Regions from separate parts of the Sphingomonas bisphenolicum genome, predicted to be linked through region 2. Evidence: predicted binding sites of a transcription regulator. Region 2 holds the regulator's gene; each other region holds the start of a gene.
What was found. The regulator LexA, encoded in region 2, represses DNA repair genes until DNA is damaged. The targets are predictions, from matches to a motif close to GTTCCNCNCTTGTTCT.

Region 1 (7,536 bases), 1.4 Mb from region 2:
GATGCCGCTCGATCGCGGTCGCGCGAATCGGGGCGCGGCGAGCGACGATGCGGGCGTGGGCGAGGCGGGCCGGGAGCGGGGCCATGCCTTTGGCGGGCTTGAGCGGATTGCCGGGGGATACCAGCCACCAGATTTCGTCCAGGTCCAGCGCGTCCTTCGCGAAGAGCGAGATGGCGCGGTGCCCGCCATGGGCCGGGTTGAAGGAGCCGCCAAGCAGGCCGATGCGTGTCATGCCCCCGCCATGCCAGCCTGAAGGCGGGGCGGCAATGGGGCCTATCGGCCGGGCGGCGTCAGCGGCCCCCGAAAGCCGGTTTCCGGGTCCGCCGATAGGGAATCTTGTCCAGTTTCGCCATCAGATCGGCAAAGGGATGATCCTGTCTGGACGGGGGCGCGCGCGACGTCGTTACGTCTGGCGCTTTGTCTTCGCGCCGCCGCAATGGACGGCGCAGGGTGATGGCTTTCCACATGGCACTCTCCGACCCGCGACTCTGTCAAATCCTGTGATTTGTTGCCGCTCATGAAGAAGAGACGCGGTCAGGCCATGCTTGTTCCTGTTTTAATGCATTCCGCCGCCGGCAAGGCTCGCGCCTCGTCGGTCTGGGCGTCGCGGGCCAGCACGTCGAGCGGCTCCATCGCCTCGATCTCCTTGCCGCCGGTTTCGATGTCGAGGTCGCGGAACTTGCGGCCGGTGGACAGGACGCGGCTTTCGAAGCTGCCGATGAAGCTGTTGTAGTTCGAGACGGCGCTATTGAGGCCGGAGCCGAGGCGCTTCAGGTGGGTCGCGGCGACGGCCAGGCGCTCATACAGCTCCTTGCCGAGCTGGCCGACCTGCTGCGCCTGTTCCTGCATCTTGGCCTGGCGCCAATGACCCGCCAGCGTGCGGGCGAGGGGGAGGAAGGTGGCGGGACCGCAGATGATGACGCGATTCTTGGCCGCGCGTTCCCACAGGTCCATGTCCGCTTCCAGCGCGGCGGTGACGAAATTGTCGCCGGGGACATACATGATGACGAAGTCGGGGGCCTTGTCGAACTGCTCCCAATAGGCCTTGCGCCCCAGCGCGTCGGCATGGGTGCGCATGGCGCGGGCATGGTCGAGCATATGGGCGTCGCGCAGCGCCGGATCGACCTGGTCGACGGCGTTGAGATAGGCGACCAGCGAGCATTTGACATCGACCACCATCTGCTGGTCGCCGGGCAGATTGATGACGAAGTCGGGCCGCATCCGGGTTTCAGAGCCATTGGCTTCGACCGCGACCGATACTTCTTCCCTGAAATCGACGAAGGGAGAGAGACCGGCGGTCTCGATGAGGTTCTTGAACTGCTGTTCGCCCCAGCGGCCCCGGGTCTTGGGCGCGGCGCGCAGCGCGTTGACCAGCTTGGCGGTTTCCTCGCGCACCTGGCCCTGGCCCAGATGCACCTGCTGCACCGCCTCGCGCAGTTCGGCATAGCTGCCGACCCGGTCCTTTTCGACGCGGGCGAGGCCCTCCTCATAGCGTTTGAGCGTGGTTTCGACCGGATTGAGCAGGGTCTTGAGCTGGGCCTCGCTCTTCTCGTTCGCTTGGGCGAAACGCTGGTCGGCGCGGGTCAGGAACTGGGTCTGGGCGGATTCGAGCAACTTGCCGCCGATTTCGCTGAACTGGGCGGAGAGCTGTTCCTTGGCGTCCCGGAGCGCAGCGATCTGCTGCTCGAAGGCCTGGGTGCGGGCCTGTGTATCGGACTTCAATCCGGCCAGTTCGCGCAGCGCGGCTTCGCGTTCGGCCTGGATGGACTCGATACGCTGGGCGGCGGCGGCCTGCAGGGCTTCGAGCCGCTGGTCGGCGGCCAGTTGGGCGGTTTCGAGCCGGGCGATGTGGGTCGCGGACTGATGGACGCGCTCCTGCTCCACCGCCAGTTCGGCGATGGCGCCGTTGCGCTGGCTGGTGGCGAGGTCCAGCTTGTCACGCAGTTCCGCCTTCTCGGCGGCCAGCGGGGCAAGCGCCTTGTCCTTGAGCAGCCAGCCGACCGCAAGGCCGATCAGCAGGGCGACGAGAATGAAGAGGGCGGCCAGGCTGTCCATGATAATCCTTGTTTGGAACGAAACGGGAACCTAGCGGGCCGGGACGGACGCTGCAAGTGTGAGACGGCGAGTGCGACAGTAGAAACGCCATGTCGAATTTAGATAGTTAGCTAACTATTGAAAATTCAGGCCGCCTGCGCGCTTGGCGCCGCGAAGCGGGCGCGATAGTCGCCGGGCGACAGGCCGACGAGGCGATGAAACAGCTTGCGGAAGGCGGCGGCGTCTTCATAACCGACGCTCCAGGCGATCTGGTCGATCGTGCGCTTCGTAAACTCCAGATGTTCGCGCGCCTTTGCGACGCGCAGATGCTGGACATATTCGATCGGCGTCATGGCGGTCGCCGCCTTGAAACGGCGCTGGAAGGTGCGTTCCTCCATACCGACCTGCGCCGCCATGTCGCCGACGCTGACGGCTTTGGCTTCCCGCGCGGCGAGCCAGTGCTGCGCCTTCAAAATCGGTTCGTCGCCATGGGTCATGCGCGGCATGAAGCGCGCAAAATGCTTCTGTTCGCGCCCGGCGCTGTCGATCAGCAGGAATTTGGCGGTGTCGAGCATCACCGTCGGGCCGAGCAGGCGGTCGACCAGCCGCAGGCCGAGGTCGGTCCAGGCCATCAGGCCGCCCGCGGTGATGATGTCGCCATCGTCGATCACGATGCGGTCGCAGTCCAGCTTCACATCGGGGAAGCGGGCGCGAAACGAATCGGCGAACCACCAGTGCGTCGTCGCCGCGCGGCCACTGAGGAGGCCGGTCGCCGCAAGCAGGAAGGCGCCGCCGCAATTGGAGGCGAGGGTCGCGCCGGCGGCGTGGCGATCGAGCAGCCAGCGGGCATAGGGTGCGGCCTCAACGGCATCGGGTATGCCGGTCAAGCGTCCGGGGACGAGCCAGATGTCGGGCGTACCGGCCAGGGCTTCATGCGTATCATGCACGCGGGCGCATCCGCCGTCAGCCTGCATGTGCCAATGGCTGACGCGCAAGGCGGGGCCGCCATGCTGCTGTGAAAATTGTCCGGCGATGGCGATCAGGTCGGTCATGCCATGGACCATCGCCTGCTGGCAGTCGCGGTAGAGGAGAATCCCGATTTCTGCCCTGGGGGGCTGCATCGCGTCCATGAGTGCCGCCTTTGTCGGAATCGGCCCGCTTAATGTCGGGACCGCCAATCCCGATCCTCGTCCAACTTCCCTAATTCTGCAAGCACAGGGCGTGAGAACGCTCTTCTAAGACAGAGAAGGGATTTCATCATGAGCAATTTCGTCACCACCAAGGACGGCACCCGCATCTTCCACAAGGACTGGGGGCCGCGCGACGGCCAGCCGATCGTCTTTTCCCATGGCTGGCCGCTGAGCGCCGACGCCTGGGACGCGCAGATGGTCTATTTCGCCGATCGGGGCTTTCGCACCATCGCCCATGACCGCCGCAGCCATGGCCGGTCGGATCAGGTCTGGGCGAACAACAATATGGACCAATATGCCGACGATCTGGCCGAACTGATCGAGGCGCTGGATCTGCATGAGGTCATACTGGTCGGCCATTCGACCGGGGGAGGCGAAGTCACCCGCTATGTCGGGCGCCATGGCACGGCGCGAGTCGCCAAACTGGCGCTGATCGGCGCGGTGCCGCCGCTGATGCTGAAGACCGAAGCCAATCCGGGCGGGCTGCCGATCGAGATATTCGACGGCATCCGCAAGGGGACGTTCGACAATCGCAGCCAGTTTTTCCAGGATCTGACCATCCCCTTTTACGGCTATAATCGGAAAGGCGCGGTGATTTCCGACGGCATCCGTGACGATTTCGTGCGGCAGGGGATGATGGGCGGACTGAAGGGCCAGCTCGACAGCATCCGCGCCTTTTCCGAAAGCGATTTCCATGCCGACCTGGCGAAGGTCGATGTGCCGACTTTGGTGCTGCACGGCGACGACGACCAGATCGTGCCGATCGGTGCGGCCGCCCTCTCCACCGTCAAGATCGTTACGCAAGCGGTGCTAAAAGTGTATGAGGGGGCCGATCATGGATTGACGGTCACGCATCAGGATCGGTTCAACGCCGACCTGCTCGATTTCATCAACGGCTGACATGTCCGACACCGTTCGGTTCGAGCGTGTCGAGAACCGTTTCTCGACGTCGCGCGAACCGAACGGGATGGACTCAAAGGAGACTTCCCATGACCAACGAAACCATTCTCATCACCGGCGCGTCGGACGGCATCGGCGCGGTCTATGCCGATCGCTTCGCCAAGCGCGGCGCGAACCTGATCCTCGTCGCGCGACGGGTGGGGAAGCTGGAGGCGCTGGCCGCCAGCCTGCGCGCCCAGACCGGCGTCGACGTCGAAGTGATCGCCGCCGATCTCGCCAAGGCCGACGACCTCGCCCGGATCGAAGCGCGGCTGCGGGACGATGACGCCGTCACCGGGCTGGTGAACAATGCCGGGATTGCGGGCGAACAGAGCTTCGTCGAGACGGACCCGGCCTATCTGACCGGGATGATCGACCTCAACATATTGGCGGTGACGCGGCTGTCGCGCGCGATCGCGCCGCGGCTGGCGGCCAACGGGGCAGGGACGCTGATCAACATCACGTCGGTCACGGCGCTGATGCCCGACGGCTTCACGGCGGTCTATCCCGCGACCAAGGCCTATGTGCTGGCCTTTACAGAAGCGTTGCAGGTCGAACTGGGGGCCAAGGGGGTGAAGGTGCAGGCGGTGTTGCCCGGGATCACCCGGACGGCGATCTGGACCGCCGAACAGATCGCGGGAATCCCGGCCGAGATGGTGATGGATGTCGAGGTGATGGATGTCGAGGTGATGGTCGACGCCGCGCTGGCCGGGTTGGACATGGGCGAGCCGATCACCATCCCGGCGCTGCCGGAGCGGGGCGATCTCGACGCCTATCTGGCCGCGCGGGGGACGTTGCGGCCGAACCTGTCGCGCAAGGATGCGGCGGGGCGGTATCGCGCCTGAGCCTCATCTTCCGTTCGGTTCGAGCGTGTCGAGAACCGTTTCCCGACGTCGCTCGAAACGAACGGATGTTGGAATCTAGGAGACATATCATGATCCTCGGTCTTTCCATTCCCGCTTTCATCGTCCTGCATGTCGCGATCAGCCTGATCGGCATCCTTGCCGGACTTGCCGCCCTGCTGGCGCAGGCGAAGGGGCGGTTCCTGCCTCGCATTCAGGCGCTTTTCCTCGCCACCACCCTGCTGACCAGCCTGACCGGCTTCCTCTTTCCCTTTCGCGGCTTCACCCCGGCGATCGGGGTCGGGATCGTCTCGACCCTGGTGCTGATCGTCGCTTTGGTGGTGCTATATGGTCTCAGGCTGCGCGGCCGGGCGCGGGTCGTCTACGCGGTGAGCGCGACCGCGGCCCTGTGGCTCAACCTGTTCGTGCTGGTGGTGCAGAGCTTCCTGAAGATGCCCTGGCTCCATGCCTTCGCGCCGACCGGGACGGAACCGCCCTTTCTGGCGACGCAGGGGCTGCTGCTGGTCGCGATGCTGATCCTGGGCGCGGCGATCGTCCGTCAGCCAAGCGTCGCGCGGAAGGCGGCGAGCCGTTCTATCGCCTGATCCAACGTCCGGTCCGTCTTGGAAAAGCAGAGGCGGACCAGATGGGTGACAGGCCGCGTCGGATAGAAGGCGCTGATCGGGATCGCCGCCACGCCGGCTTCATCGATGATGCGGTTGCAGAAGCTGACGTCGTCCAGCGCGATGCCCGATGCGGGCAGGTCGATCGACAGGAACCAGGTCGCGGCGCTGGGCTGCACCACATAGCCCGCCGCCGCGAGGCCCGCCGCCAGCCGGTCGCGCGACGCCTGATAGGCGGCGCGCTGGTCAGCGAACCAGGCGTCGGGATAGGCAAGCCCCTCAGCCACCGCCCATTGCAGGCCCGGCGGGGTGGTGAAGGTCAGGAACTGGTGGGCGCGGGCGAGCAGGGCGGCGATCGGCGGCGCGGCGCACATCCAGCCGACCTTCCAGCCGGTGACGGAGAAAATCTTGCCCGCCGACCCGATCTTGACGGTGCGGTCGCGCATTCCCGCAAGGCCCATGAGCGGGCGGTGGGGCAGGCCGTCATAAACGGTCTGTTCCCAGACTTCGTCGCAGATGGCGATGAGGTCATGGGCGACGCACAGGTCGGCGATCAGCGCCAGTTCTTCTTCCCGCAGCACGACGCCGGTGGGGTTCACCGGATTGTTCATCAGCAGGATGCGGGTGCGGGGCGTGATCGCCGCCGCCAGCGCTTCGCGGGTGATGCGCCAGTCGGGCGGGGTCAGTGTCACCAGCTTCGCCACGCCGCCGACCCGCTCCACCAGCGGCAGATAGGCGTCGTAGAGCGGGGCGAGCATCAGCACTTCGTCGCCCGGCTGCACCAGCGCCAGCAGGCTGGCGGCGATCGCCTCGGTCGCGCCGGAGGTGACGATCACCTCCTGCGGCGAGAGGTCGAGTTGCTGGTGGCGGGCATAATGATCCGCGACGGCCGTGCGCAGCTCGACGAGGCCCGCCATCGGCGGATATTGGCTGGATCGGGTCAGCAGCGCGTCGGCGGCGGCTTGCAGGACGGCATCTGGGCCGGGGCCTTCGGGGAAACCCTGCCCCAGATTGATGGCGCCCGTTTCCCGTGCGCGGGCGGACATATGTTCGAAGATGGTGGTCGACATGTCCCGATAGACGGGGTGGCCGAGGGGAGGGCGGGCGATCATGGATGCAGCTATAGCCTGTCGGGGGTGGCATCCCAAGTCAGGCGCGCAAGCGATCAGCGATCGGCAGGCTTGATCCCTGCGCTCGACCGGTGCCTGGTGCGCCCCGCTTCGGGTCCGTCATGCGGTCGCGGCTTTCGGCATCGGCCGGGTCCACCCCTCCGGCTTCGCGCTCGCCGCCAGGGCGGTCGAAACGCAGGAACAGGGGCGGCAGCCGCGTCCATATGATCGATAACGGCGCACCGCTTGCGTTGACGGGCATTATGCTCTTGATTGCAGCGCAGTGGCGCGAGCAAGGATGCAGTGACGCGGGCTGCGAATGTGGCTAGATCGTCCACTCAGGTTTCAACAACAAGGAAGACTATCGATGAACAACAGCGATCTTGCCGACAAGCTGGCCGGCGAAAACGGGATCACCAAGGCGGACGCGAAGAAGCTGGTCGATGGCCTGTTCGCCGCGATCGGCGATGCTGCGGCGCAGGGCGAGGAAATCTCGATCAACGGCTTCGGCAAGTTCAAGGTGAAGGACAGCCCGGAGCGTGAGGGCCGTAACCCCGCGACCGGCGAAGCGATGACCATCAAGGCGTCGCGCAAGCTCAGCTTCACGCCCGCCAAGGCGGTGAAGGACAAGCTGAACGGTTAACCCGAGACAATGCGCTTCGCCCGGCAGACCGGGCGAAGCGTCGTCCGTTCGCATCGGGCGGATGTTCATCGCGAAGGACATCCACCACCCGTCGGCGCATGTCGTCGATCAGCAAATATGTCCAGTCAGTGGATCATGCGTCATTCCGGCGCAGTT
Region 2 (7,536 bases):
GCGCTGGTGGCGCTGGCCGAGCATCCCCGTTTCCGAACCTTTGCCGCCGCGCGAGACGAGGGTGCGTTTCGTCGGATTGCACGCGGCCTGGCGGTTACGCTGGCGACTGGCATCGCTGTCGAACTGGTGCTGATGCCGATCGCGCTGTTCCATTTTCACAAGGCGGGGCTGCTCGGCGCCTTCGCCAATCTGATCGCGATTCCGCTCACCACCTTCGTCGTCATGCCGCTGGAGGCGCTGGCGCTCGTGCTGGATGTCGCGGGCTTGGGCGCGCCTTTCTGGTGGTTGACGCAGCAGGCGCTGAACCTGTTGCTGTTACTGGCCCATGGCGTGGCGGCCAGTCCGATGGCGACATTGCTGGCGCCGACGATGGGCATGGGGCTATTCGGTATCACGGTCGTCGGGCTGCTCTGGTGCCTGTTGTGGCGGACGGGGTGGCGATGGCTGGGACTTGCGCCGGTGCTGATCGGCGTGGCGGTCACCTTTACCGCCGCGCCGCCCGATATCCTGATTACCGGCGACGGGCGGCATGTCGCCGTGCGGACGGGAAAGGGCATGGCGATATTGCGCGATCGGGCGGGGGATTATGTGCGGGACGTGCTGTCGGAAAGTGCAGGTTATGACGGCGAACTGGCGGCGATCGCGGATTTGCCGGACGCACGCTGTTCGCGCGATCTGTGCGCTGTCGGCGTGAAGGACGGCAATGGCCGTAGCTGGCGGCTGCTCTTCACCCGCAGCACAGTGCTGATCGAACGGTCCGACTTCGCCCGCGATTGCGCCGCGGCGGACATCGTCGTCAGCGATCGGGGGCTACCGCGCTGGTGCCATCCGCGCTGGATGAAGATCGACCGCCGGTTGCTGGCACGGACCGGCGGCCTGTCCATCACCCTGGCGAAGGGCGAAGTTCACACCGTCCATCGAGTCGGCGACGCACATCCCTGGATCGTTCGCCCACCCCGTGGATCAGGACGACCCAAATCTCAATTATAGCGGCGCAGCAGCCCTGCCAGCTTGCCCTGGATGCGGACCTGCCGCGGGTCGTAAATCTGCGGTTCATAAGCGGAATTGGCCGGATCGAGCCGGACGCGGCTGCCTTCGCGGCGGAAATATTTGAGCGTGGCTTCCGCTTCGTCGATCAACGCCACGACGATCTGGCCTTCGCGCGCGACGTCGGTGCGCTGGATCAGGGCGAAGTCACCGTCGAGAATGCCCGCCTCCATCATCGAATCGCCCGACACTTCCAGCGCATAATGGTCGCCCGCACCCAACAGCGCGGCCGGCACGGAGAGCATGGTCTGCCCCTCCATCGCCTCGATCGGCACGCCGGCCGCGATCCGGCCGTGCATCGGGATTTCGATCACGTCATTGGCGGCGATCGGAACAGGCGCCGCGACCTTGGGTTTGAGCGCAACGACTGGCGCGGGCACCGGCGCACGATGCATCGCGTCGGGCAGCTTCAGCACTTCCAGCGCACGGGCGCGATTGGGCAGGCGGCGGATGAACCCGCGCTCCTCCAGGGCATTGATAAGCCGGTGGATGCCGGACTTGGACCGCAGGTCCAGCGCGTCCTTCATTTCCTCGAACGAGGGCGAAACGCCGCCTTCGTCCAATCGGGTCTGAATGAAGCTCAGCAATTCCTGCTGCTTGGGCGTCAACATCGCGGTCCTCCGTGGAACGTATGAGGAACGCATAGGAAACAGATGAAGGTTAGTCAAGCACCGAACATGTCAGGGCAGCGGCAGGATCACCACCCGATCGCCCGGTGCGGCCGGTGGCGATCCGGCCGGGCGCAGGATCAGGCAGTCGGCTTTCGCCATGGCGGCGGTGGCGGCGCTGTCCTGCGACGTCACCGACACGATGCCGTCCTGCCCGCGCCATGCGCGGAGATAATCGTCGCGATCGCCGGTGGCCGGGAGAGGAGAGGCGAGTGGCGCGTCGCTCATGGGCGGAAACGGATCGCGCGCGCCGCCCAGATGCCGGACCAGCGGGAGCAGGAACAGCGTCGCCGTGACGAAAGCCGAAACGGGATTGCCCGGAAGGCCCAGGAACAGCGTATCGCCGATGCGACCGGCCATCAGCGGTTTGCCCGGCCGCATTTTGATCTTCCAGAAATCGAGCGCACCGCCCGCCTTGATGAAGGCGGGCCGCACCAGATCATGGTCGCCGACGGAGGCGCCCCCGGTCGAGACAATGATGTCCGCCGTCCGCGCCCGATCGAGCGCGGACGCCATGGCGTCGAGATCGTCCGGTACGATGCCGAGGTCGATGACGTCGCAGGGCAGGGCGGCGAGCAGGGCGGCAAGCATCGGCGCGTTGGAGGAAGGCAGGAAACCCGGCGGCGTCGGGGCGCCGGGCGGCACCAGTTCATTGCCGGTGGAGAGCAAAGCGACCGTCGGCCGCTCACCCACCGGCACGGCGCCATGACCGCCCAGCACCGCCAGCGCGATCTGCGCCGGACCGAGGCGGCTGCCTGCCTCCAGCAACAGGGCGTCCTGCGCGAAGTCGGAGGCGGCGCTACGGACATGGCGGCCGGCGGGCAGCGGATCGGCGCTGGCGGTCAGCCGATCGCCGTCGCGGGCCGCATTTTCCTGGATCAATATGGCGTCGGCACCGGGCGGCAGCGGTGCGCCGGTGAAGATGCGGCTGGCCTCGCCGGGCGGCAAGAGCGGAAGGTTAGCCGTTCCGGCTGCGCTTTCGCCGGTGACGCGCCAGGGACCGGGCGCCTCCGCCGCGCGCACGGCATAGCCGTCCATCGCCGAAAGGTCGGTCCAGGGCTGGTTGCGCAGCGCCGCCAGATCCTGCGCCAGCCAGCGGCCGACGGCGGCGGTTATCGGCACGGTTTCGGTCGCCAGTCGCGGGGCGAGCGCGAACAGGCGCGCCTGCGCTTGGGCCACCGGCAGCAGACTCATGGCGTGCGCCGCCAGTCGCCGGATTTGCCGCCGGTCTTGGCGATCAGGCAGACGCCGCCGATTATCATGGACTTATCCAGCGCCTTGGCCATGTCGTAGACGGTAAGCAGCGCGACGGAGGCCGCGGTCAGCGCCTCCATCTCCACGCCGGTTTGGCCGGCTGTGCGGGCGGTGGCGGTCACGGTGACGCCGCTGTCGTCAAGGGAGAAATCGACTGTCACGGCGCTCAGCGCGATCGGGTGGCAGAGCGGGATAAGGTCGGCGGTGCGCTTGGCGGCCATGATGCCCGCCACGCGCGCCACGGCGAGCACGTCGCCCTTTTTCACCAGGCCGTCGGCGATGGCTCTGGCTGCCGTCACGCTCATGTCGATCCGGCCGGAGGCTATGGCCTCGCGTGCCGTGACCGCCTTGGCCCCGACATCGACCATCCGGGCCGCGCCGTCGTCGTCCAGATGGGTGAGTCCGGTCATGCGCCCGTCAGCAGATTGTGCGTCGCCGCCTCGACATCGGCCTGGCGCATCAGCGTTTCACCGACCAGGAAGCAGCGCACGCCATGATCGGCCATGGCGACGAGATCGGCATGGCCGGTCAGGCCGCTTTCTGCGACAAAGGTGCAGCCTTCGGGCGCCTTGCCCACCAGTTCATAGGTGCGAGCGAAATCGACGCTGAAATCGCGCAGGTCGCGATTGTTCACGCCGATCAGGCGCGAGCGGAGCTTCAGTGCGCGTTCCAGTTCGGCTTCGTCATGCACCTCGATCAGGGCGTCCATGCCGAGGCCCAGGGCGGCGTCTTCTATTTCCTGCATCTGGCCATCGTCCAGCGCGGCGACGATGATGAGGATCGCGTCGGCGCCGAGCGACCGGCTTTCCAGCACCTGCCAGGGATCGACCAGGAAATCCTTGCGCAACACCGGCACCGCGCAGGCCGATCGGGCGGCCATCAGATAATCGTCATGACCCTGAAAATAGGGTTCGTCGGTCAGGACGGAGAGGCAGGCGGCGCCACCGGCCGCATAGGCCCGCGCATGGGCGGGCGGATCGAAATCGGCGCGGATCAGCCCTTTGGAGGGACTGGCCTTCTTCACTTCCGCGATCAGGCCGAAACCCGTGCGGGCGGCATTGTCCAGCGCCTGGCGGAAGCCGCGCGGGGGCGTCTGCTCGCTGGCGCGGGCGTGGAGCGCCGACACGCTGGTCGCGGCCCGGCGGCGGGCGACGTCTTCACGTTTGAAATCGCAGATTTCGATCAGCTTGTTGGTCATGTATAGGCAATCCAGCAATTGAGGAGCGCGTTGGCAAGGCCGCGGTCGATGGTTTCGGCGGCCTCCTCCACGCCTTCGCGCAGATCGGGGACGGCGTCGGCGACGACAAGCGCCGCGGCCGCGTTGAGCAGCACGGCGTCGCGATAGGCGCCCGGTTCGCCTTGCAGCAGGGCACGGAGCGCAGCGGCGTTATGGGCGGCATCGCCGCCACGGATCGCCTCGACCGGCTGGGTGGAAAGGCCCAGTTCGGCGGCGGTCAGGCGGTGCATGGCGACGAGGTCATGGCCCTTCACTTCCGCCATGTCGTTGCCGCTGGCGAGCGAGAGTTCATCCAGTCCTTCGTCGCCGGAGATGATCATGGCATGATCGACGCCCAGGTCGGCAAGCGCCTGCGCATAGATGGGGACATAGGCCGGCCGAGCGATGCCGATGAGCTGGCGTCGAACCCTGGCCGGATTGGCGAGCGGCCCCATCAGGTTGAAGATGGTGCGTTCGCCGATCGCCTTGCGGATCGGGCCGAGCCGCTTGAGCGCGGGATGATAATTCTGGGCGAAGAGGAAGCAGATGCCGAGATCGGCCAGCGTCGCTTCGGCGGTGGCGGCGGCCCGATCGAGGTCGAGGCCCAGCGCCTCCAGCGTATCGGCCGCGCCAGCCTTGGAAGAGGCGGCGCGGTTGCCATGTTTGGCGACGGGCACGCCCGCCGCCGCGACAACGAGCGAGACGGCTGTGGAGACGTTCAGCGTATGATGGCCGTCGCCGCCGGTGCCGCAGACGTCGATCGCGCCGTCGGGCGCGCCGACCGTTATCATGCGCGCCCGCATGGCGCGGGCGGCGGCGGCGATCTCCACCGCGCTTTCGCCCCGGCGCGCCATGGTGACGAGGAAGGCGGCAATGTCCGCTTCGGGAAGGTCGGCGTCGAACAGCAGGTCGAAGGCCTGGGCTGCGGCGTCGGGTGCGAGCGGTAGGGAAGGATCGGGCAGGCGTGTCATCGCCCCTGCCTTAGTCGGCGGGAGGGCGCGGAGTCGAGAGGGCGTGCGTGCCTAGCTTCGCACTTTTCCCGCAGATTTTGAAATTGCGTTTCCTATTATGGCAACATTCGAAAAGCGATCCGCCTATGATAAACCGATCGCCGCCGATAGGAAGGGGTCAGGCCGCTTCGCGCTGACGCACAGGGATGCCTGCAATCTCCATGAAATTGGCCAGCATGTCATGGCCATGTTCGGTGGCGATGCTTTCGGGATGGAACTGCACCGAATGGATCGGCAGGGTCGCGTGGCGGAAGCCCATGACCGATCCGTCTTCGCTGGTCGCGTTCACCACCAGGCTGTCGGGAATATCCTCCACGATCAGCGAGTGATAGCGGGTCGCGGTGAAGGGCGAGGGCAGACCTGCGAACAGGCCGGTGCCGTCATGGGTGACGGGCGAGGTCTTGCCGTGCATCAGCCCGCCGCGCACCACCTTGCCGCCGAAATGCTGGCCGATCGACTGGTGACCCAGGCACACGCCCAGCAGCGGCGCGCCCGCGTCGGCGCAGGCCGCGACGAGGTCCAGGCTGACGCCTGCTTCATTGGGGGTGCAGGGACCGGGCGAAAGCAGGAATGCCTTTGCGCCGCTGGACAGGGCCTGGCCCGCCGAAATGGCGTCGTTGCGGACGACCTCCACCTGCGCGCCCAGTTCCATCAGATAATGGACCAGGTTCCAGGTGAAGCTGTCATAATTGTCGATGACGAGGATCATGGGCAGAACCTTAGCGCGGGATGAGGGCGGGGGGAAGTGGGGAGGGACGGTTAGCCATCACCAGCGGAAGCCGAGCCGGGTTTCGCCCGTATCGCCGCCGTCGCGGTCGAAGCGGCGTTCCACGATCTGGCCCCGACCGTCGCGATCGACGGCGATGACGGTGCTGCAGCGCGTGCCATAGAGCGGGTTGCGGATGAAGATGGGGGAGGCGGCGGCTTCGTCGGGAGCGTCTGAGGGCGTGGCGGGGGCGATGCCGGCGTCGGGCAGGTTTTTCCGGCGCAGTGCCTCGAACAGGGCGGCCGGGTCATCGGCATCTTCGGTCAGCCAACCGAGCAGGGCGGTTTTGAGCGCCAGCGTCTTGGGCCATGGCGCGTCGAGCGCGCCGTTGGACAGGCCGTACAGGCCCGGCGTCAGCCGCGTGCGCAGCGGTTGCGGACGATTGGTGAGAAAATCGGCGCGATCGGCTTCGACCAGAATCAGGTTGAACGGGTTGAAATCCTCCAGCCGCGCCTGTGCGACATCGACATAGGCGCCGTCGCCCGCCAGCAGGTCCGTCACGAGCGCGCCGCGGGAGGCGCGGTCCGGCTGCGGGCCGCCATAGCCGCGCAAATTGGTGACGATCGCGGTCCGGCCCGCTTCCGATACGCCAAGCCATGTGCCGCCCGATTGCAGGTCGCGCCCGGCGATCAGGCCCTTGCGGTCGCCCCAGCGGGCGAGCGGGGCGGCGGGGCGCGCATGATATTCATCGCGATTGCCGATCAGGATGAGGCGCCAGCGCGGATGCGCCGCCCAGGCCATGGCCATGATGCACATGGGGCCGATGTATCGTCCCGGCCGCATCCCGCAAGTCCATGACTTGAAAAACCCGTCGCGTGGGGCCATATGGGTCGCGCCGGGTTCGCCCGGCTATGGTGATAAATTGTGTCGTATAATAGATGCAGCGGACCCGGGGGCAGTACCCGGCGGTTCCACCAGAAGGCCCGATGGCTTAACGCTTTGGGGTTTCCTGACGGGGCCGAACTAGGATCGACGTGTGTTCAAAGGCGATATTTTTACCCGGCCCGTGTAAGCCGTTAAACTGTGCAAAACTCACAAGTGCCAACGATAACGAAGCACTCGCCATTGCAGCGTAACTGAGGGCCTCACGGCCTGACGTTACTCTAAAATAGCGCGGTTGAACCCACCGGGCAACAGAAGGGAATTCAGCGGCCCCCGGAGGCGCCGGGCAACAGAAGCCTCCGGACCTTTCCACGATCGTCATGGCATATGCGATGCGCATTCCGCATCGTCCGACAGGAGTCGCTGTGGCGGATGCCCGCGATGATGGGCAAGCGGCGTCCGCCGCGTGCGAGCGATTGTATGATGTCGATGATTCGAATCATCTTCAATCTGCGACGATTTTCGATTACGCTTTTATGACAGTCTTGCGTAAAATTCATAAATTATTGATATTAAAGCAAAGAAAATAGTTTTTGCTGGTTCGATGCGCCCTTGTCCTGATGTCATCTAAATGAAATACTTCTGGCTATAGTAAGAGGTTTTTTCTGGAGGCATGAGAGATGAAGAAGGTCGCTGTAATCATGGGTCTGGCGCTGGCGGCGATGACGCCGAACATGGCCCAGGCGGCGGCCG
Region 3 (7,536 bases), 1.7 Mb from region 2:
CGGTCGCCAGCGGCAAGATCGGCATGACGCCGGAGGGCAAGTTCACGCTGGCGGGCCTGAAAGGCGCGGCGCCCAACTTCACGATCCACAGCGGCTCCGGCAGCTATGACACTGACGGGCAGGTCGCGTTCGACGCGACGGCGTCGTCCAAACAATATGGGCCGCTCGCGCTGACCGTTCGGGGCACGATGGAGCGGCCGCAGGCGGTGTTGCGCGCGGCGCGGCCCAATGTCGGCGTGCAACTGACCGACGTGGTGGCCAAGCTGAATGGCGAGGCGGCAGGATACCGGCTCGAAGCCACCGGCGGGTCGCCCTATGGGCCTTTCTTCGCCAATGTGTTGATCCGCACGGCGAAAGGCCCGCTGACCATCGACGTCACCAAGGCACGCTTCGCCGGGGTCGACATGAACGGCCGCATCCAGCAAAGCCCCGCCGGCCCCTTTACCGGGCAGCTCGCCATGAACGGCTCGGGCATCACCGGCGCGATCCGGCTGGCGGCCGTGGGCAAGGTGCAGGGCGTGGACGTCAACGCCACCGCCAGCAACGCCAAACTGCCGGGCGAGGCCGATGTCGTGATCGGCCGGGCGATCGTCACCGCCTCCATGCTGCTGACCGAGCAACCCCAGATCAAGGCCGATGCGCAGATCGCCAACGCCGCCTATGGCGCCTATGTGGTGCGAAAGGCGCGGGCGCGGATCGACTATCAGGGCGGACGCGGACGCGCGCAACTGGTCGCCGACGGCTCCAGCGGCGTGCCCTTCTCGATCGCCGCCAACGCCGCGTTGCGCCCGAACCTCTATGCCGTGGCCTTGCAGGGCAAGGCGGCGAACATCGACTTCCGCCTGGCTCAGCCGGCCATCATCCGCAGCGAGCCGGGCGGCTATCGCCTGGAGCCGGCTACGCTGGTGCTGCCGCAGGGCAAGGTGGACCTGGCCGGTCGCTTCGGCGACACGACCGTGGCGCAGGCGCGGTTCAAGGATTTCGACCTCGCCATCGCCAATATGGCCGCGCCCGGCCTGGGCATCGGCGGGCGGATGACGGGCACGCTGGACTATGCGCAGAAGGGCAGCGCCTTCCCTACCGCGACCACGCGCCTCGCGATCAATGACTTCCGCCGATCCAGCCTGACCGCCGTGTCCGACCCGGTGTCGATGAGCGTCGAAGGCAAGCTGTCGTCGGCGGGCGGCGACCTGCGCGGGCTGATCCGCGAGGGCAGCAGCACGCTGGGCCGCTTCACCGCGACGCTCGCTCCTCCGGGCGCCGGTGCAAGCTGGGCCGAGCAGTTGCAGAATGCGCCGCTGGGCGGCGGCATCCGCTATGCCGGCCCGGCCGACGTGCTCTTCTCCTTCGCCGGCCTGGCCGACCAGCAGCTGACCGGCGGGCTGGCGGTGGCGGCCGACTTTAGCGGGCGGCTGAGCGATCCGCGGCTGAACGGCGTGGTGCGCGCCAATGCGCTGACCTATGAGAATGAGACGTTCGGCACGCGCGTCACCCAGATGAAGCTGGATGGCCGTTTCACCAACGACCATCTGGAGATTCGCGATTTCTCCGGCCGCGCGGGCGACGGCACGGTGCAGGCGTCGGGCAATGTCGGGCTGGCCGCCGCGAGCGGCTTCCCGATGGATATCGCGGTCAAGTTGAACCGCGCGCGGCTGGCGCGCAGCGAAGCGATCACCAGCGTCGTCAGCGGCACGATTAACATCAGCAACAGCCCGGCCAATGGCGGCCTGATCAAGGGCGACCTGAACCTGCCCGAAACCCGGTACAAGGTAGCCTGGCAGGGCGGGACCGAAATCCGACAGCTCGCCGGGGTGCGGCGCAATGGCGAAGGCGGCGACGCGCTCGACCAGCGACTGGCCGCGCGCAAGGCGGCGGCGGCCAAGCCCGCCGACTGGAAGCTGGACATCCGGGTGAAGGCCGATAATGAAATCTATGTCACCGGCATGGGGCTGGATTCCGAATGGAAGACCAATATGCGCATCACCGGCACGACCGCCAATCCGCGCATCATTGGCAAGATCGAGGTGATCCGCGGCCGCTACAGCTTCTCGGGCCATCAGTTCGACCTGGAACAGGGCGTCATCACCTTCAATGGCCCGATGATGAATCCGATCCTGGCGATCAAGGCGCAGACCCGGATCGACACGGTGACGGCGGGCATCCAGGTGACGGGATCGGCGCAGCAGCCCGATATCGCCTTCATCTCCACGCCGACCTTGCCGCAGGACGAAATCCTCTCGCGGATCCTGTTCGGGGACAATGTCGCCAACCTGTCGCCGATGCAGGCGGTGCAACTGGCGGCGGCGCTCAACGGACTGCGCGGCAGCAGCGGCGGGCTCAATCCGATGGGCAAGCTGCAGGGCGCGTCGGGCATCGACCGGATCGGCATCGTCGGCGGCGACGACACCACCGGGCGCGGCACCTCGCTCGCCGTGGGCCAGCATATCTCCAACAATATCTATGTCGAGGTGATCACCGACTCCAAGGGCTTCACCGCCACCCAGCTGGAGATCGCGCTGTCCAAGACGCTGAGCCTGTTGTCGAAAACCGGCACCAATGCCGGATCGTCGGCCAACCTGCGCTATTCGAAGGATTATTGAGCGCAGCGCGTCGATGAACGGGTGTGCCGCCGGTCCAGGTGCCGGTGATGCTATGTGGGCGTTAACGGCGCGGGCACCCGGACGAAGCCCTCTGACGGCGCCCTGCTAGAAAAACTCGTCCAGCATCAGGTGGAATTGCAACTTGGCACGGTCTAGGTCATGCGCGCCATATTGGTCGAGGAACCGGCGCTGAAGCGGTGCATCGAACTCCCCTAGGCAGTTCCATAGGATGGCGATATCCTGGTAGCGATCAGCAATCCCGACCCGGCCGACGTCAATGCATCCAACCACAGCTCCATCGGCCATCAGCAGGTTATCGAGCGAGAAGTCGCCGTGCGTTACGACCGGGTCGGGCGCAAACGGCAGGAGGCCGTTCATGGCGTCCCATACCGCCTGCGCCGTCCAGCCCGCTCGCTCGTCGTCAAAATCATCTTCGTCCACCAGACCCGCGTCCAGGCGATCCCGCGCCTTGGCAAGCCGATATGCATGATCGCTATCGAAGGGGCATGCGCTGGTCGGAACAGCATGCAGCCGGCGCATGAACGCGGCAAGCGCATCGACGATGGCGATGGATTTGTGCGGATCATCCGTCAGGCACTGGTAAGCGGTCTGCCCCGTGAGCGCCGTCATCACCAACCATGATTCGTCGGGCGTGCTGGCAGAATACATGATGCGCGGCACCGGCATATGGGTCGCGAGCCAGCGGAGCCTGACCGTCTCATCCAATATATCGGCCGCCACGTCGCCCCCGCCATATTTCAGGAACAGGTCGGGCCGATCTGCCCGTTGGAGACGATAGACCGATCCCCCCGATTCCCCGGTGGTGTCACGACACCATCGATAGCCTGACAATAGGGCCGCAAGACTTTCAGGCATGGCTAGGGGTGCGGGCGTTTCCTCCAGCATCATGTCGGCTCCCTGTCGATATACCCGGCTCGGACCGCGTTTGATAACGGCTGGACAAACAAGAGGAAAGAGGCGGCAGGAGAGACCTGATGCGCTGTGGGCGTCAGGCGTCCTCGCGCGTTACCGTAATCGACTGGGCGTTCATCATCGCGCCGCCGAAGACGGTCATGAAGGCGATGTCGGTGGCGTCGCGGCCGACGGCAATGCGCACCATCGTCTCGACCGGCGCAAGGCCCGTCGAATCGACGATGTGCCAGGCGCCGTCGAGCCAGACTTCCACCACCGCGTGGAAGTCCGGCGGGTCGAGGCCGAGCGCATAGACCGACACGAGCCGCGCGGGAATGTCACGCGATCGGATCAACGCGGCGGTGAGATGGGCGAAGTCGCGGCAGACGCCCTGTTGCGCGACGAAGGTATCGGCCGCGGTGGTCGTGATGTCGGAACTGCCCGGCACATAGACGAGATTGTCATGCACCCAATCGACCAGGGCCTGCACCAGTGCGCCGCCCTGTAGGTCCGGGAAATGGCTGCTGACGAAGCTGCCGAACCGATCGGCCTCGCAATAGCGGCTGGGCCAGATGAACGGCAGCACCTCTTCGGGCAGGCTGGGCAGCGGACTTTTCGCGAGGCTGGCGATATCGACCGGCGCCCGATCGACATCCACGGTGGCGCGGTAGGTGCTGAGCATCCGGCCGGTGCTGGTGCGGGTCCAGGTGCGGCGGCCGATGCCGCTGCCGCCCACCTTGTTGGTCAACGGCCCGGCATTGTCGATGATATGCGACTGGGTGACGACCCGCTGGTCGGGCAGCGCCGCCGCCTCGACCGCTAGCAGTACGTCGGTCGGTTCGGCGAAGTCATAGTCGAGGATCGCTTCGATGGCGACGCGCATGGGATGGGTTCCAGTGTGAGAGGGGACGGGTCGAATCGGCGCGCCTGACCCAGCATCGGGAGGCTGCAAGGGGTTAGCAAGGGGCCATAGGCGGCGGCCGGATGGATAGCCGGAAGGAGGCGGGCTTGGTGGGTCTGTATGGTGGCGGGCATGGGCTGAAAAGCCTGCCCACGCTTTATGTTCCGCCGGGTCTGCGGTGACGCGGACGAAGGCCGATCGATATTCAGCCCGGCAGCCTGCACAGGCGATTTCCCGCGCCGCCGCTGCCCAGATAAGTTTAATATGCAGGACTCCGGGTCACGAAAACCAGCATGTTCCACGCGTCATCGCCCGAATATCGATCGGCCTGTGGCAGGACATCAGGCGATCAGAAACGGCAAGAATGCAGACAGCGACTGCACGAAGGGATCGGAGGGTCCGCGGCGGACGATCGCGGGCGTTTTGCCGGCTCAACTACGCATATTTCCCGCTTATCCTGTTCTTTCGCTACGCTACCCCGATCCTGTCGGAAAGTCGGCGCCCGCCCTTCCTACGTTCGGTACACGGTAAAAGGCCCGTCGCGCGGGGACGCGACGGGCCTTTTCAGAGCGTGATGCGCAAGGCGGGCGAGAGCCGATGAACCGCCCCCCGGCTGATCCGGCCGGGGGCTGTTTCAGGGCTTATTCGCCATCATCCTCCGCATCGGGTCCGGTGATCATCTTTTCTGCGACTTCTTCGGTCTTCCCGCGGATCGCCTTTTCCAGCTTGTCCGCCAGTTCGGGATGTTCCTTGAGAAAAGTCTTGGAATTTTCACGTCCCTGACCGATGCGGATCGAGTCGTAGGAAAACCAGGCGCCCGACTTCTCGACGATCCCGGCCTTGACGCCGAGGTCGAGAATTTCGCCGATCTTCGAGATGCCTTCGCCATACATGATGTCGAATTCGACCTGCTTGAAGGGCGGGGCGACCTTGTTCTTGACCACCTTCACGCGGGTCGCGTTGCCGACGATATCGTCGCGATCCTTGATCTGGCCGGTGCGACGGATGTCGAGGCGGACCGACGCATAGAATTTGAGCGCATTGCCGCCGGTCGTGGTTTCCGGGTTACCGTACATCACGCCGATCTTCATGCGCACCTGGTTGATGAAGATCACCATGCATTTGGACCGCGAGATCGAGCCGGTGAGCTTGCGCAGCGCCTGGGACATGAGGCGCGCCTGCAGGCCGACATGGCTGTCGCCCATCTCGCCCTCGATTTCCGCACGGGGAACCAGCGCCGCGACGGAGTCGATCACCAATATGTCGATCGCATTGGAGCGCACCAGCGTATCGACGATTTCCAGCGCCTGTTCGCCGGTATCCGGCTGCGACACGATCAGTTCGTCGATATCGACGCCCAGTTTCTTGGCATAGCCCGGATCGAGCGCATGTTCCGCATCCACAAAGGCCGCGGTGCCGCCCGCCTTCTGCGCTTCGGCGATGGCGTGGAGCGCCAGCGTGGTCTTGCCCGAGCTTTCCGGGCCGTAAATCTCGATGATGCGCCCCTTGGGCAGGCCGCCGATACCGAGCGCGATGTCGAGGCCGAGCGAGCCGGTCGAAATCGCCTCGATCTCCAGCTTCTCGCGGCTGCCCAGCTTCATAGCCGAGCCCTTGCCGAAGGCGCGGTCGATCTGCGCGAGCGCCGCGTCCAATGCTTTCTGTCTGTCCATTGTCCCGTTCTTCTTGGAATCGATGAGGGAGAGCATTGCGGTCATCGGCCAGTCCTCTGTCAAGCGGAACGCAAAGGTTCCGTGCGCTGGACGATGATGTATCCCGTTTGTTCTTCAAGAACAAGAGGGGAACGGAAATTTCCTATCCCGCTCTCGAAAGGCCTTCACTCGGCCAATATCTTGCCCAGGGCGCGCTCGACCGCGCCGATGGTGAAGGGCTTGGCGAGCGTCGGCCGATCGGCATGGCCCGATGGCAGGTCGTCGGCCATGCCGCCGGTCGCGAAGATGAAAGGCACGCCCCGTTCGGCCAGGATATCGGCCACGGGCCAGCTTTTTTCGCCCTGGAGATTGCAGTCGACCAGCGCCGCGTCGAACCCGCCCTCGCGCGCATGGGCGCAGGCTTCGTCGACCGATGCCGCCACGGCGTGGAGCCGGTAACCCAAAGCGTCGAGATAATCCTCCAACATCATGCCGATCATCGCTTCATCCTCGACGATCAATATGCTTTTGGCGTCCGACATGCTGTGCGATCCTCGCTAATCCAGCCGACTCGCTAACCGATCACCGCCGACTTGCCCAGCATATTCACCTTGACCGAGATTGTGCTTTTCACCCAGAGCCGCCCAATGTCCGGCGCTATGCAAATGGCTTCCAAAATCGTCGCTCCATCGACAAAGCCGGTCATGCTTGACTTGTTGGAAAATGTTGCTGATATGTTCTCACCGCGATAACAACTCGGGGTGAGACAATGGAGATGGAATCGGAGACCTATCGGCTCGGATTTTCCACCTGGTTGCGAACTGGCCGCTGGCCGATTGCTGCACAGCGCGATGACGTTGAACTGAAGTTCAACCCCTATCACGATCCACGGAACGGACAATTTACCTTCGCACCGGGCGGGCCACGTTCGCTCAATAGGGTGATCGTCTCGCATGGACGGCAACACGCCCTGCGAAACGCGCGTCCAGCATTGACGAATACTGCATCGACGGGGAAAGGCTTGACGGTCAGCAATGCGGCCGGACGTCAGGCGACATTGCAGGATGCCCTGTATCGGCCGGGCGAGCATAGCGCTTCCATAATAGCAGCATCTCGCGCTCCCAGAGCCTCACGCGGCAGCAATGCCAGCGCCTTCCACGATCCCATGACGTTGCAGCAGGCGGTTCCCAATCTTGAGGGTCGGCCGGGAGGCGCAATCATAGCGTTGGCTGACACTCTTCTCGATATCACCGGCCCAGCACAAGAATTGACCGCCCAAATGACGCGGGACTGGTCAAATCAGTTGATCAATCAGGTCCGGGCTCTCGATCCTGAATATCGTTTCGATAGCCTGGGTTTCCCGCAGACCTTGGAAGGCCAGATCAACCAGTTGAACACACTCCGCTTTGATCGGGCCGTAGCCTTTCTGCGCATGAGACAAGAAGTGAGGCCGCTGCAAGTAGAGATTTTGCGA

Region 1: the regulator LexA is predicted to act here: its motif matches at 2,070-2,085, upstream of rmuC (DNA recombination protein RmuC).
Region 3: the regulator LexA is predicted to act here: its motif matches at 6,201-6,216, upstream of recA (recombinase RecA).

What each region holds. Positions count from the first base shown of each region.
Region 1 is NZ_AP018817.1:966,985-974,520, forward strand. It holds gene SBA_RS04740 (nicotinate-nucleotide adenylyltransferase) at 1-232, opposite strand, end outside; gene rmuC (DNA recombination protein RmuC) at 535-2,055, opposite strand; gene SBA_RS04750 (GlxA family transcriptional regulator) at 2,181-3,164, opposite strand; gene SBA_RS04755 (alpha/beta fold hydrolase) at 3,294-4,124, shown strand; gene SBA_RS04760 (SDR family NAD(P)-dependent oxidoreductase) at 4,214-5,008, shown strand; gene SBA_RS04765 (hypothetical protein) at 5,098-5,610, shown strand; gene SBA_RS04770 (aminotransferase) at 5,565-6,740, opposite strand; gene SBA_RS04775 (hypothetical protein) at 6,778-6,999, opposite strand; gene SBA_RS04780 (HU family DNA-binding protein) at 7,105-7,380, shown strand.
Region 2 is NZ_AP018817.1:2,361,348-2,368,883, forward strand. It holds partial or broken gene SBA_RS11650 (ComEC/Rec2 family competence protein) at 1-990, shown strand, start outside; gene lexA (transcriptional repressor LexA) at 981-1,658, opposite strand; gene SBA_RS11660 (molybdopterin molybdotransferase MoeA) at 1,728-2,909, opposite strand; gene moaC (cyclic pyranopterin monophosphate synthase MoaC) at 2,906-3,379, opposite strand; gene trpC (indole-3-glycerol phosphate synthase TrpC) at 3,376-4,167, opposite strand; gene trpD (anthranilate phosphoribosyltransferase) at 4,164-5,156, opposite strand; gene SBA_RS11680 (anthranilate synthase component II) at 5,314-5,904, opposite strand; gene SBA_RS11685 (NRDE family protein) at 5,962-6,717, opposite strand; RNA gene ssrA (transfer-messenger RNA) at 6,757-7,109, shown strand; gene SBA_RS11695 (tetratricopeptide repeat protein) at 7,464-7,536, shown strand, end outside.
Region 3 is NZ_AP018817.1:376,697-384,232, forward strand. It holds gene SBA_RS01810 (translocation/assembly module TamB domain-containing protein) at 1-2,600, shown strand, start outside; gene SBA_RS01815 (APH(3')-I family aminoglycoside O-phosphotransferase) at 2,706-3,509, opposite strand; gene SBA_RS01820 (transglutaminase-like domain-containing protein) at 3,610-4,395, opposite strand; gene recA (recombinase RecA) at 5,055-6,128, opposite strand; gene SBA_RS01830 (response regulator) at 6,248-6,604, opposite strand; gene SBA_RS01835 (hypothetical protein) at 6,637-6,768, opposite strand; gene SBA_RS01840 (hypothetical protein) at 6,838-7,536, shown strand, end outside.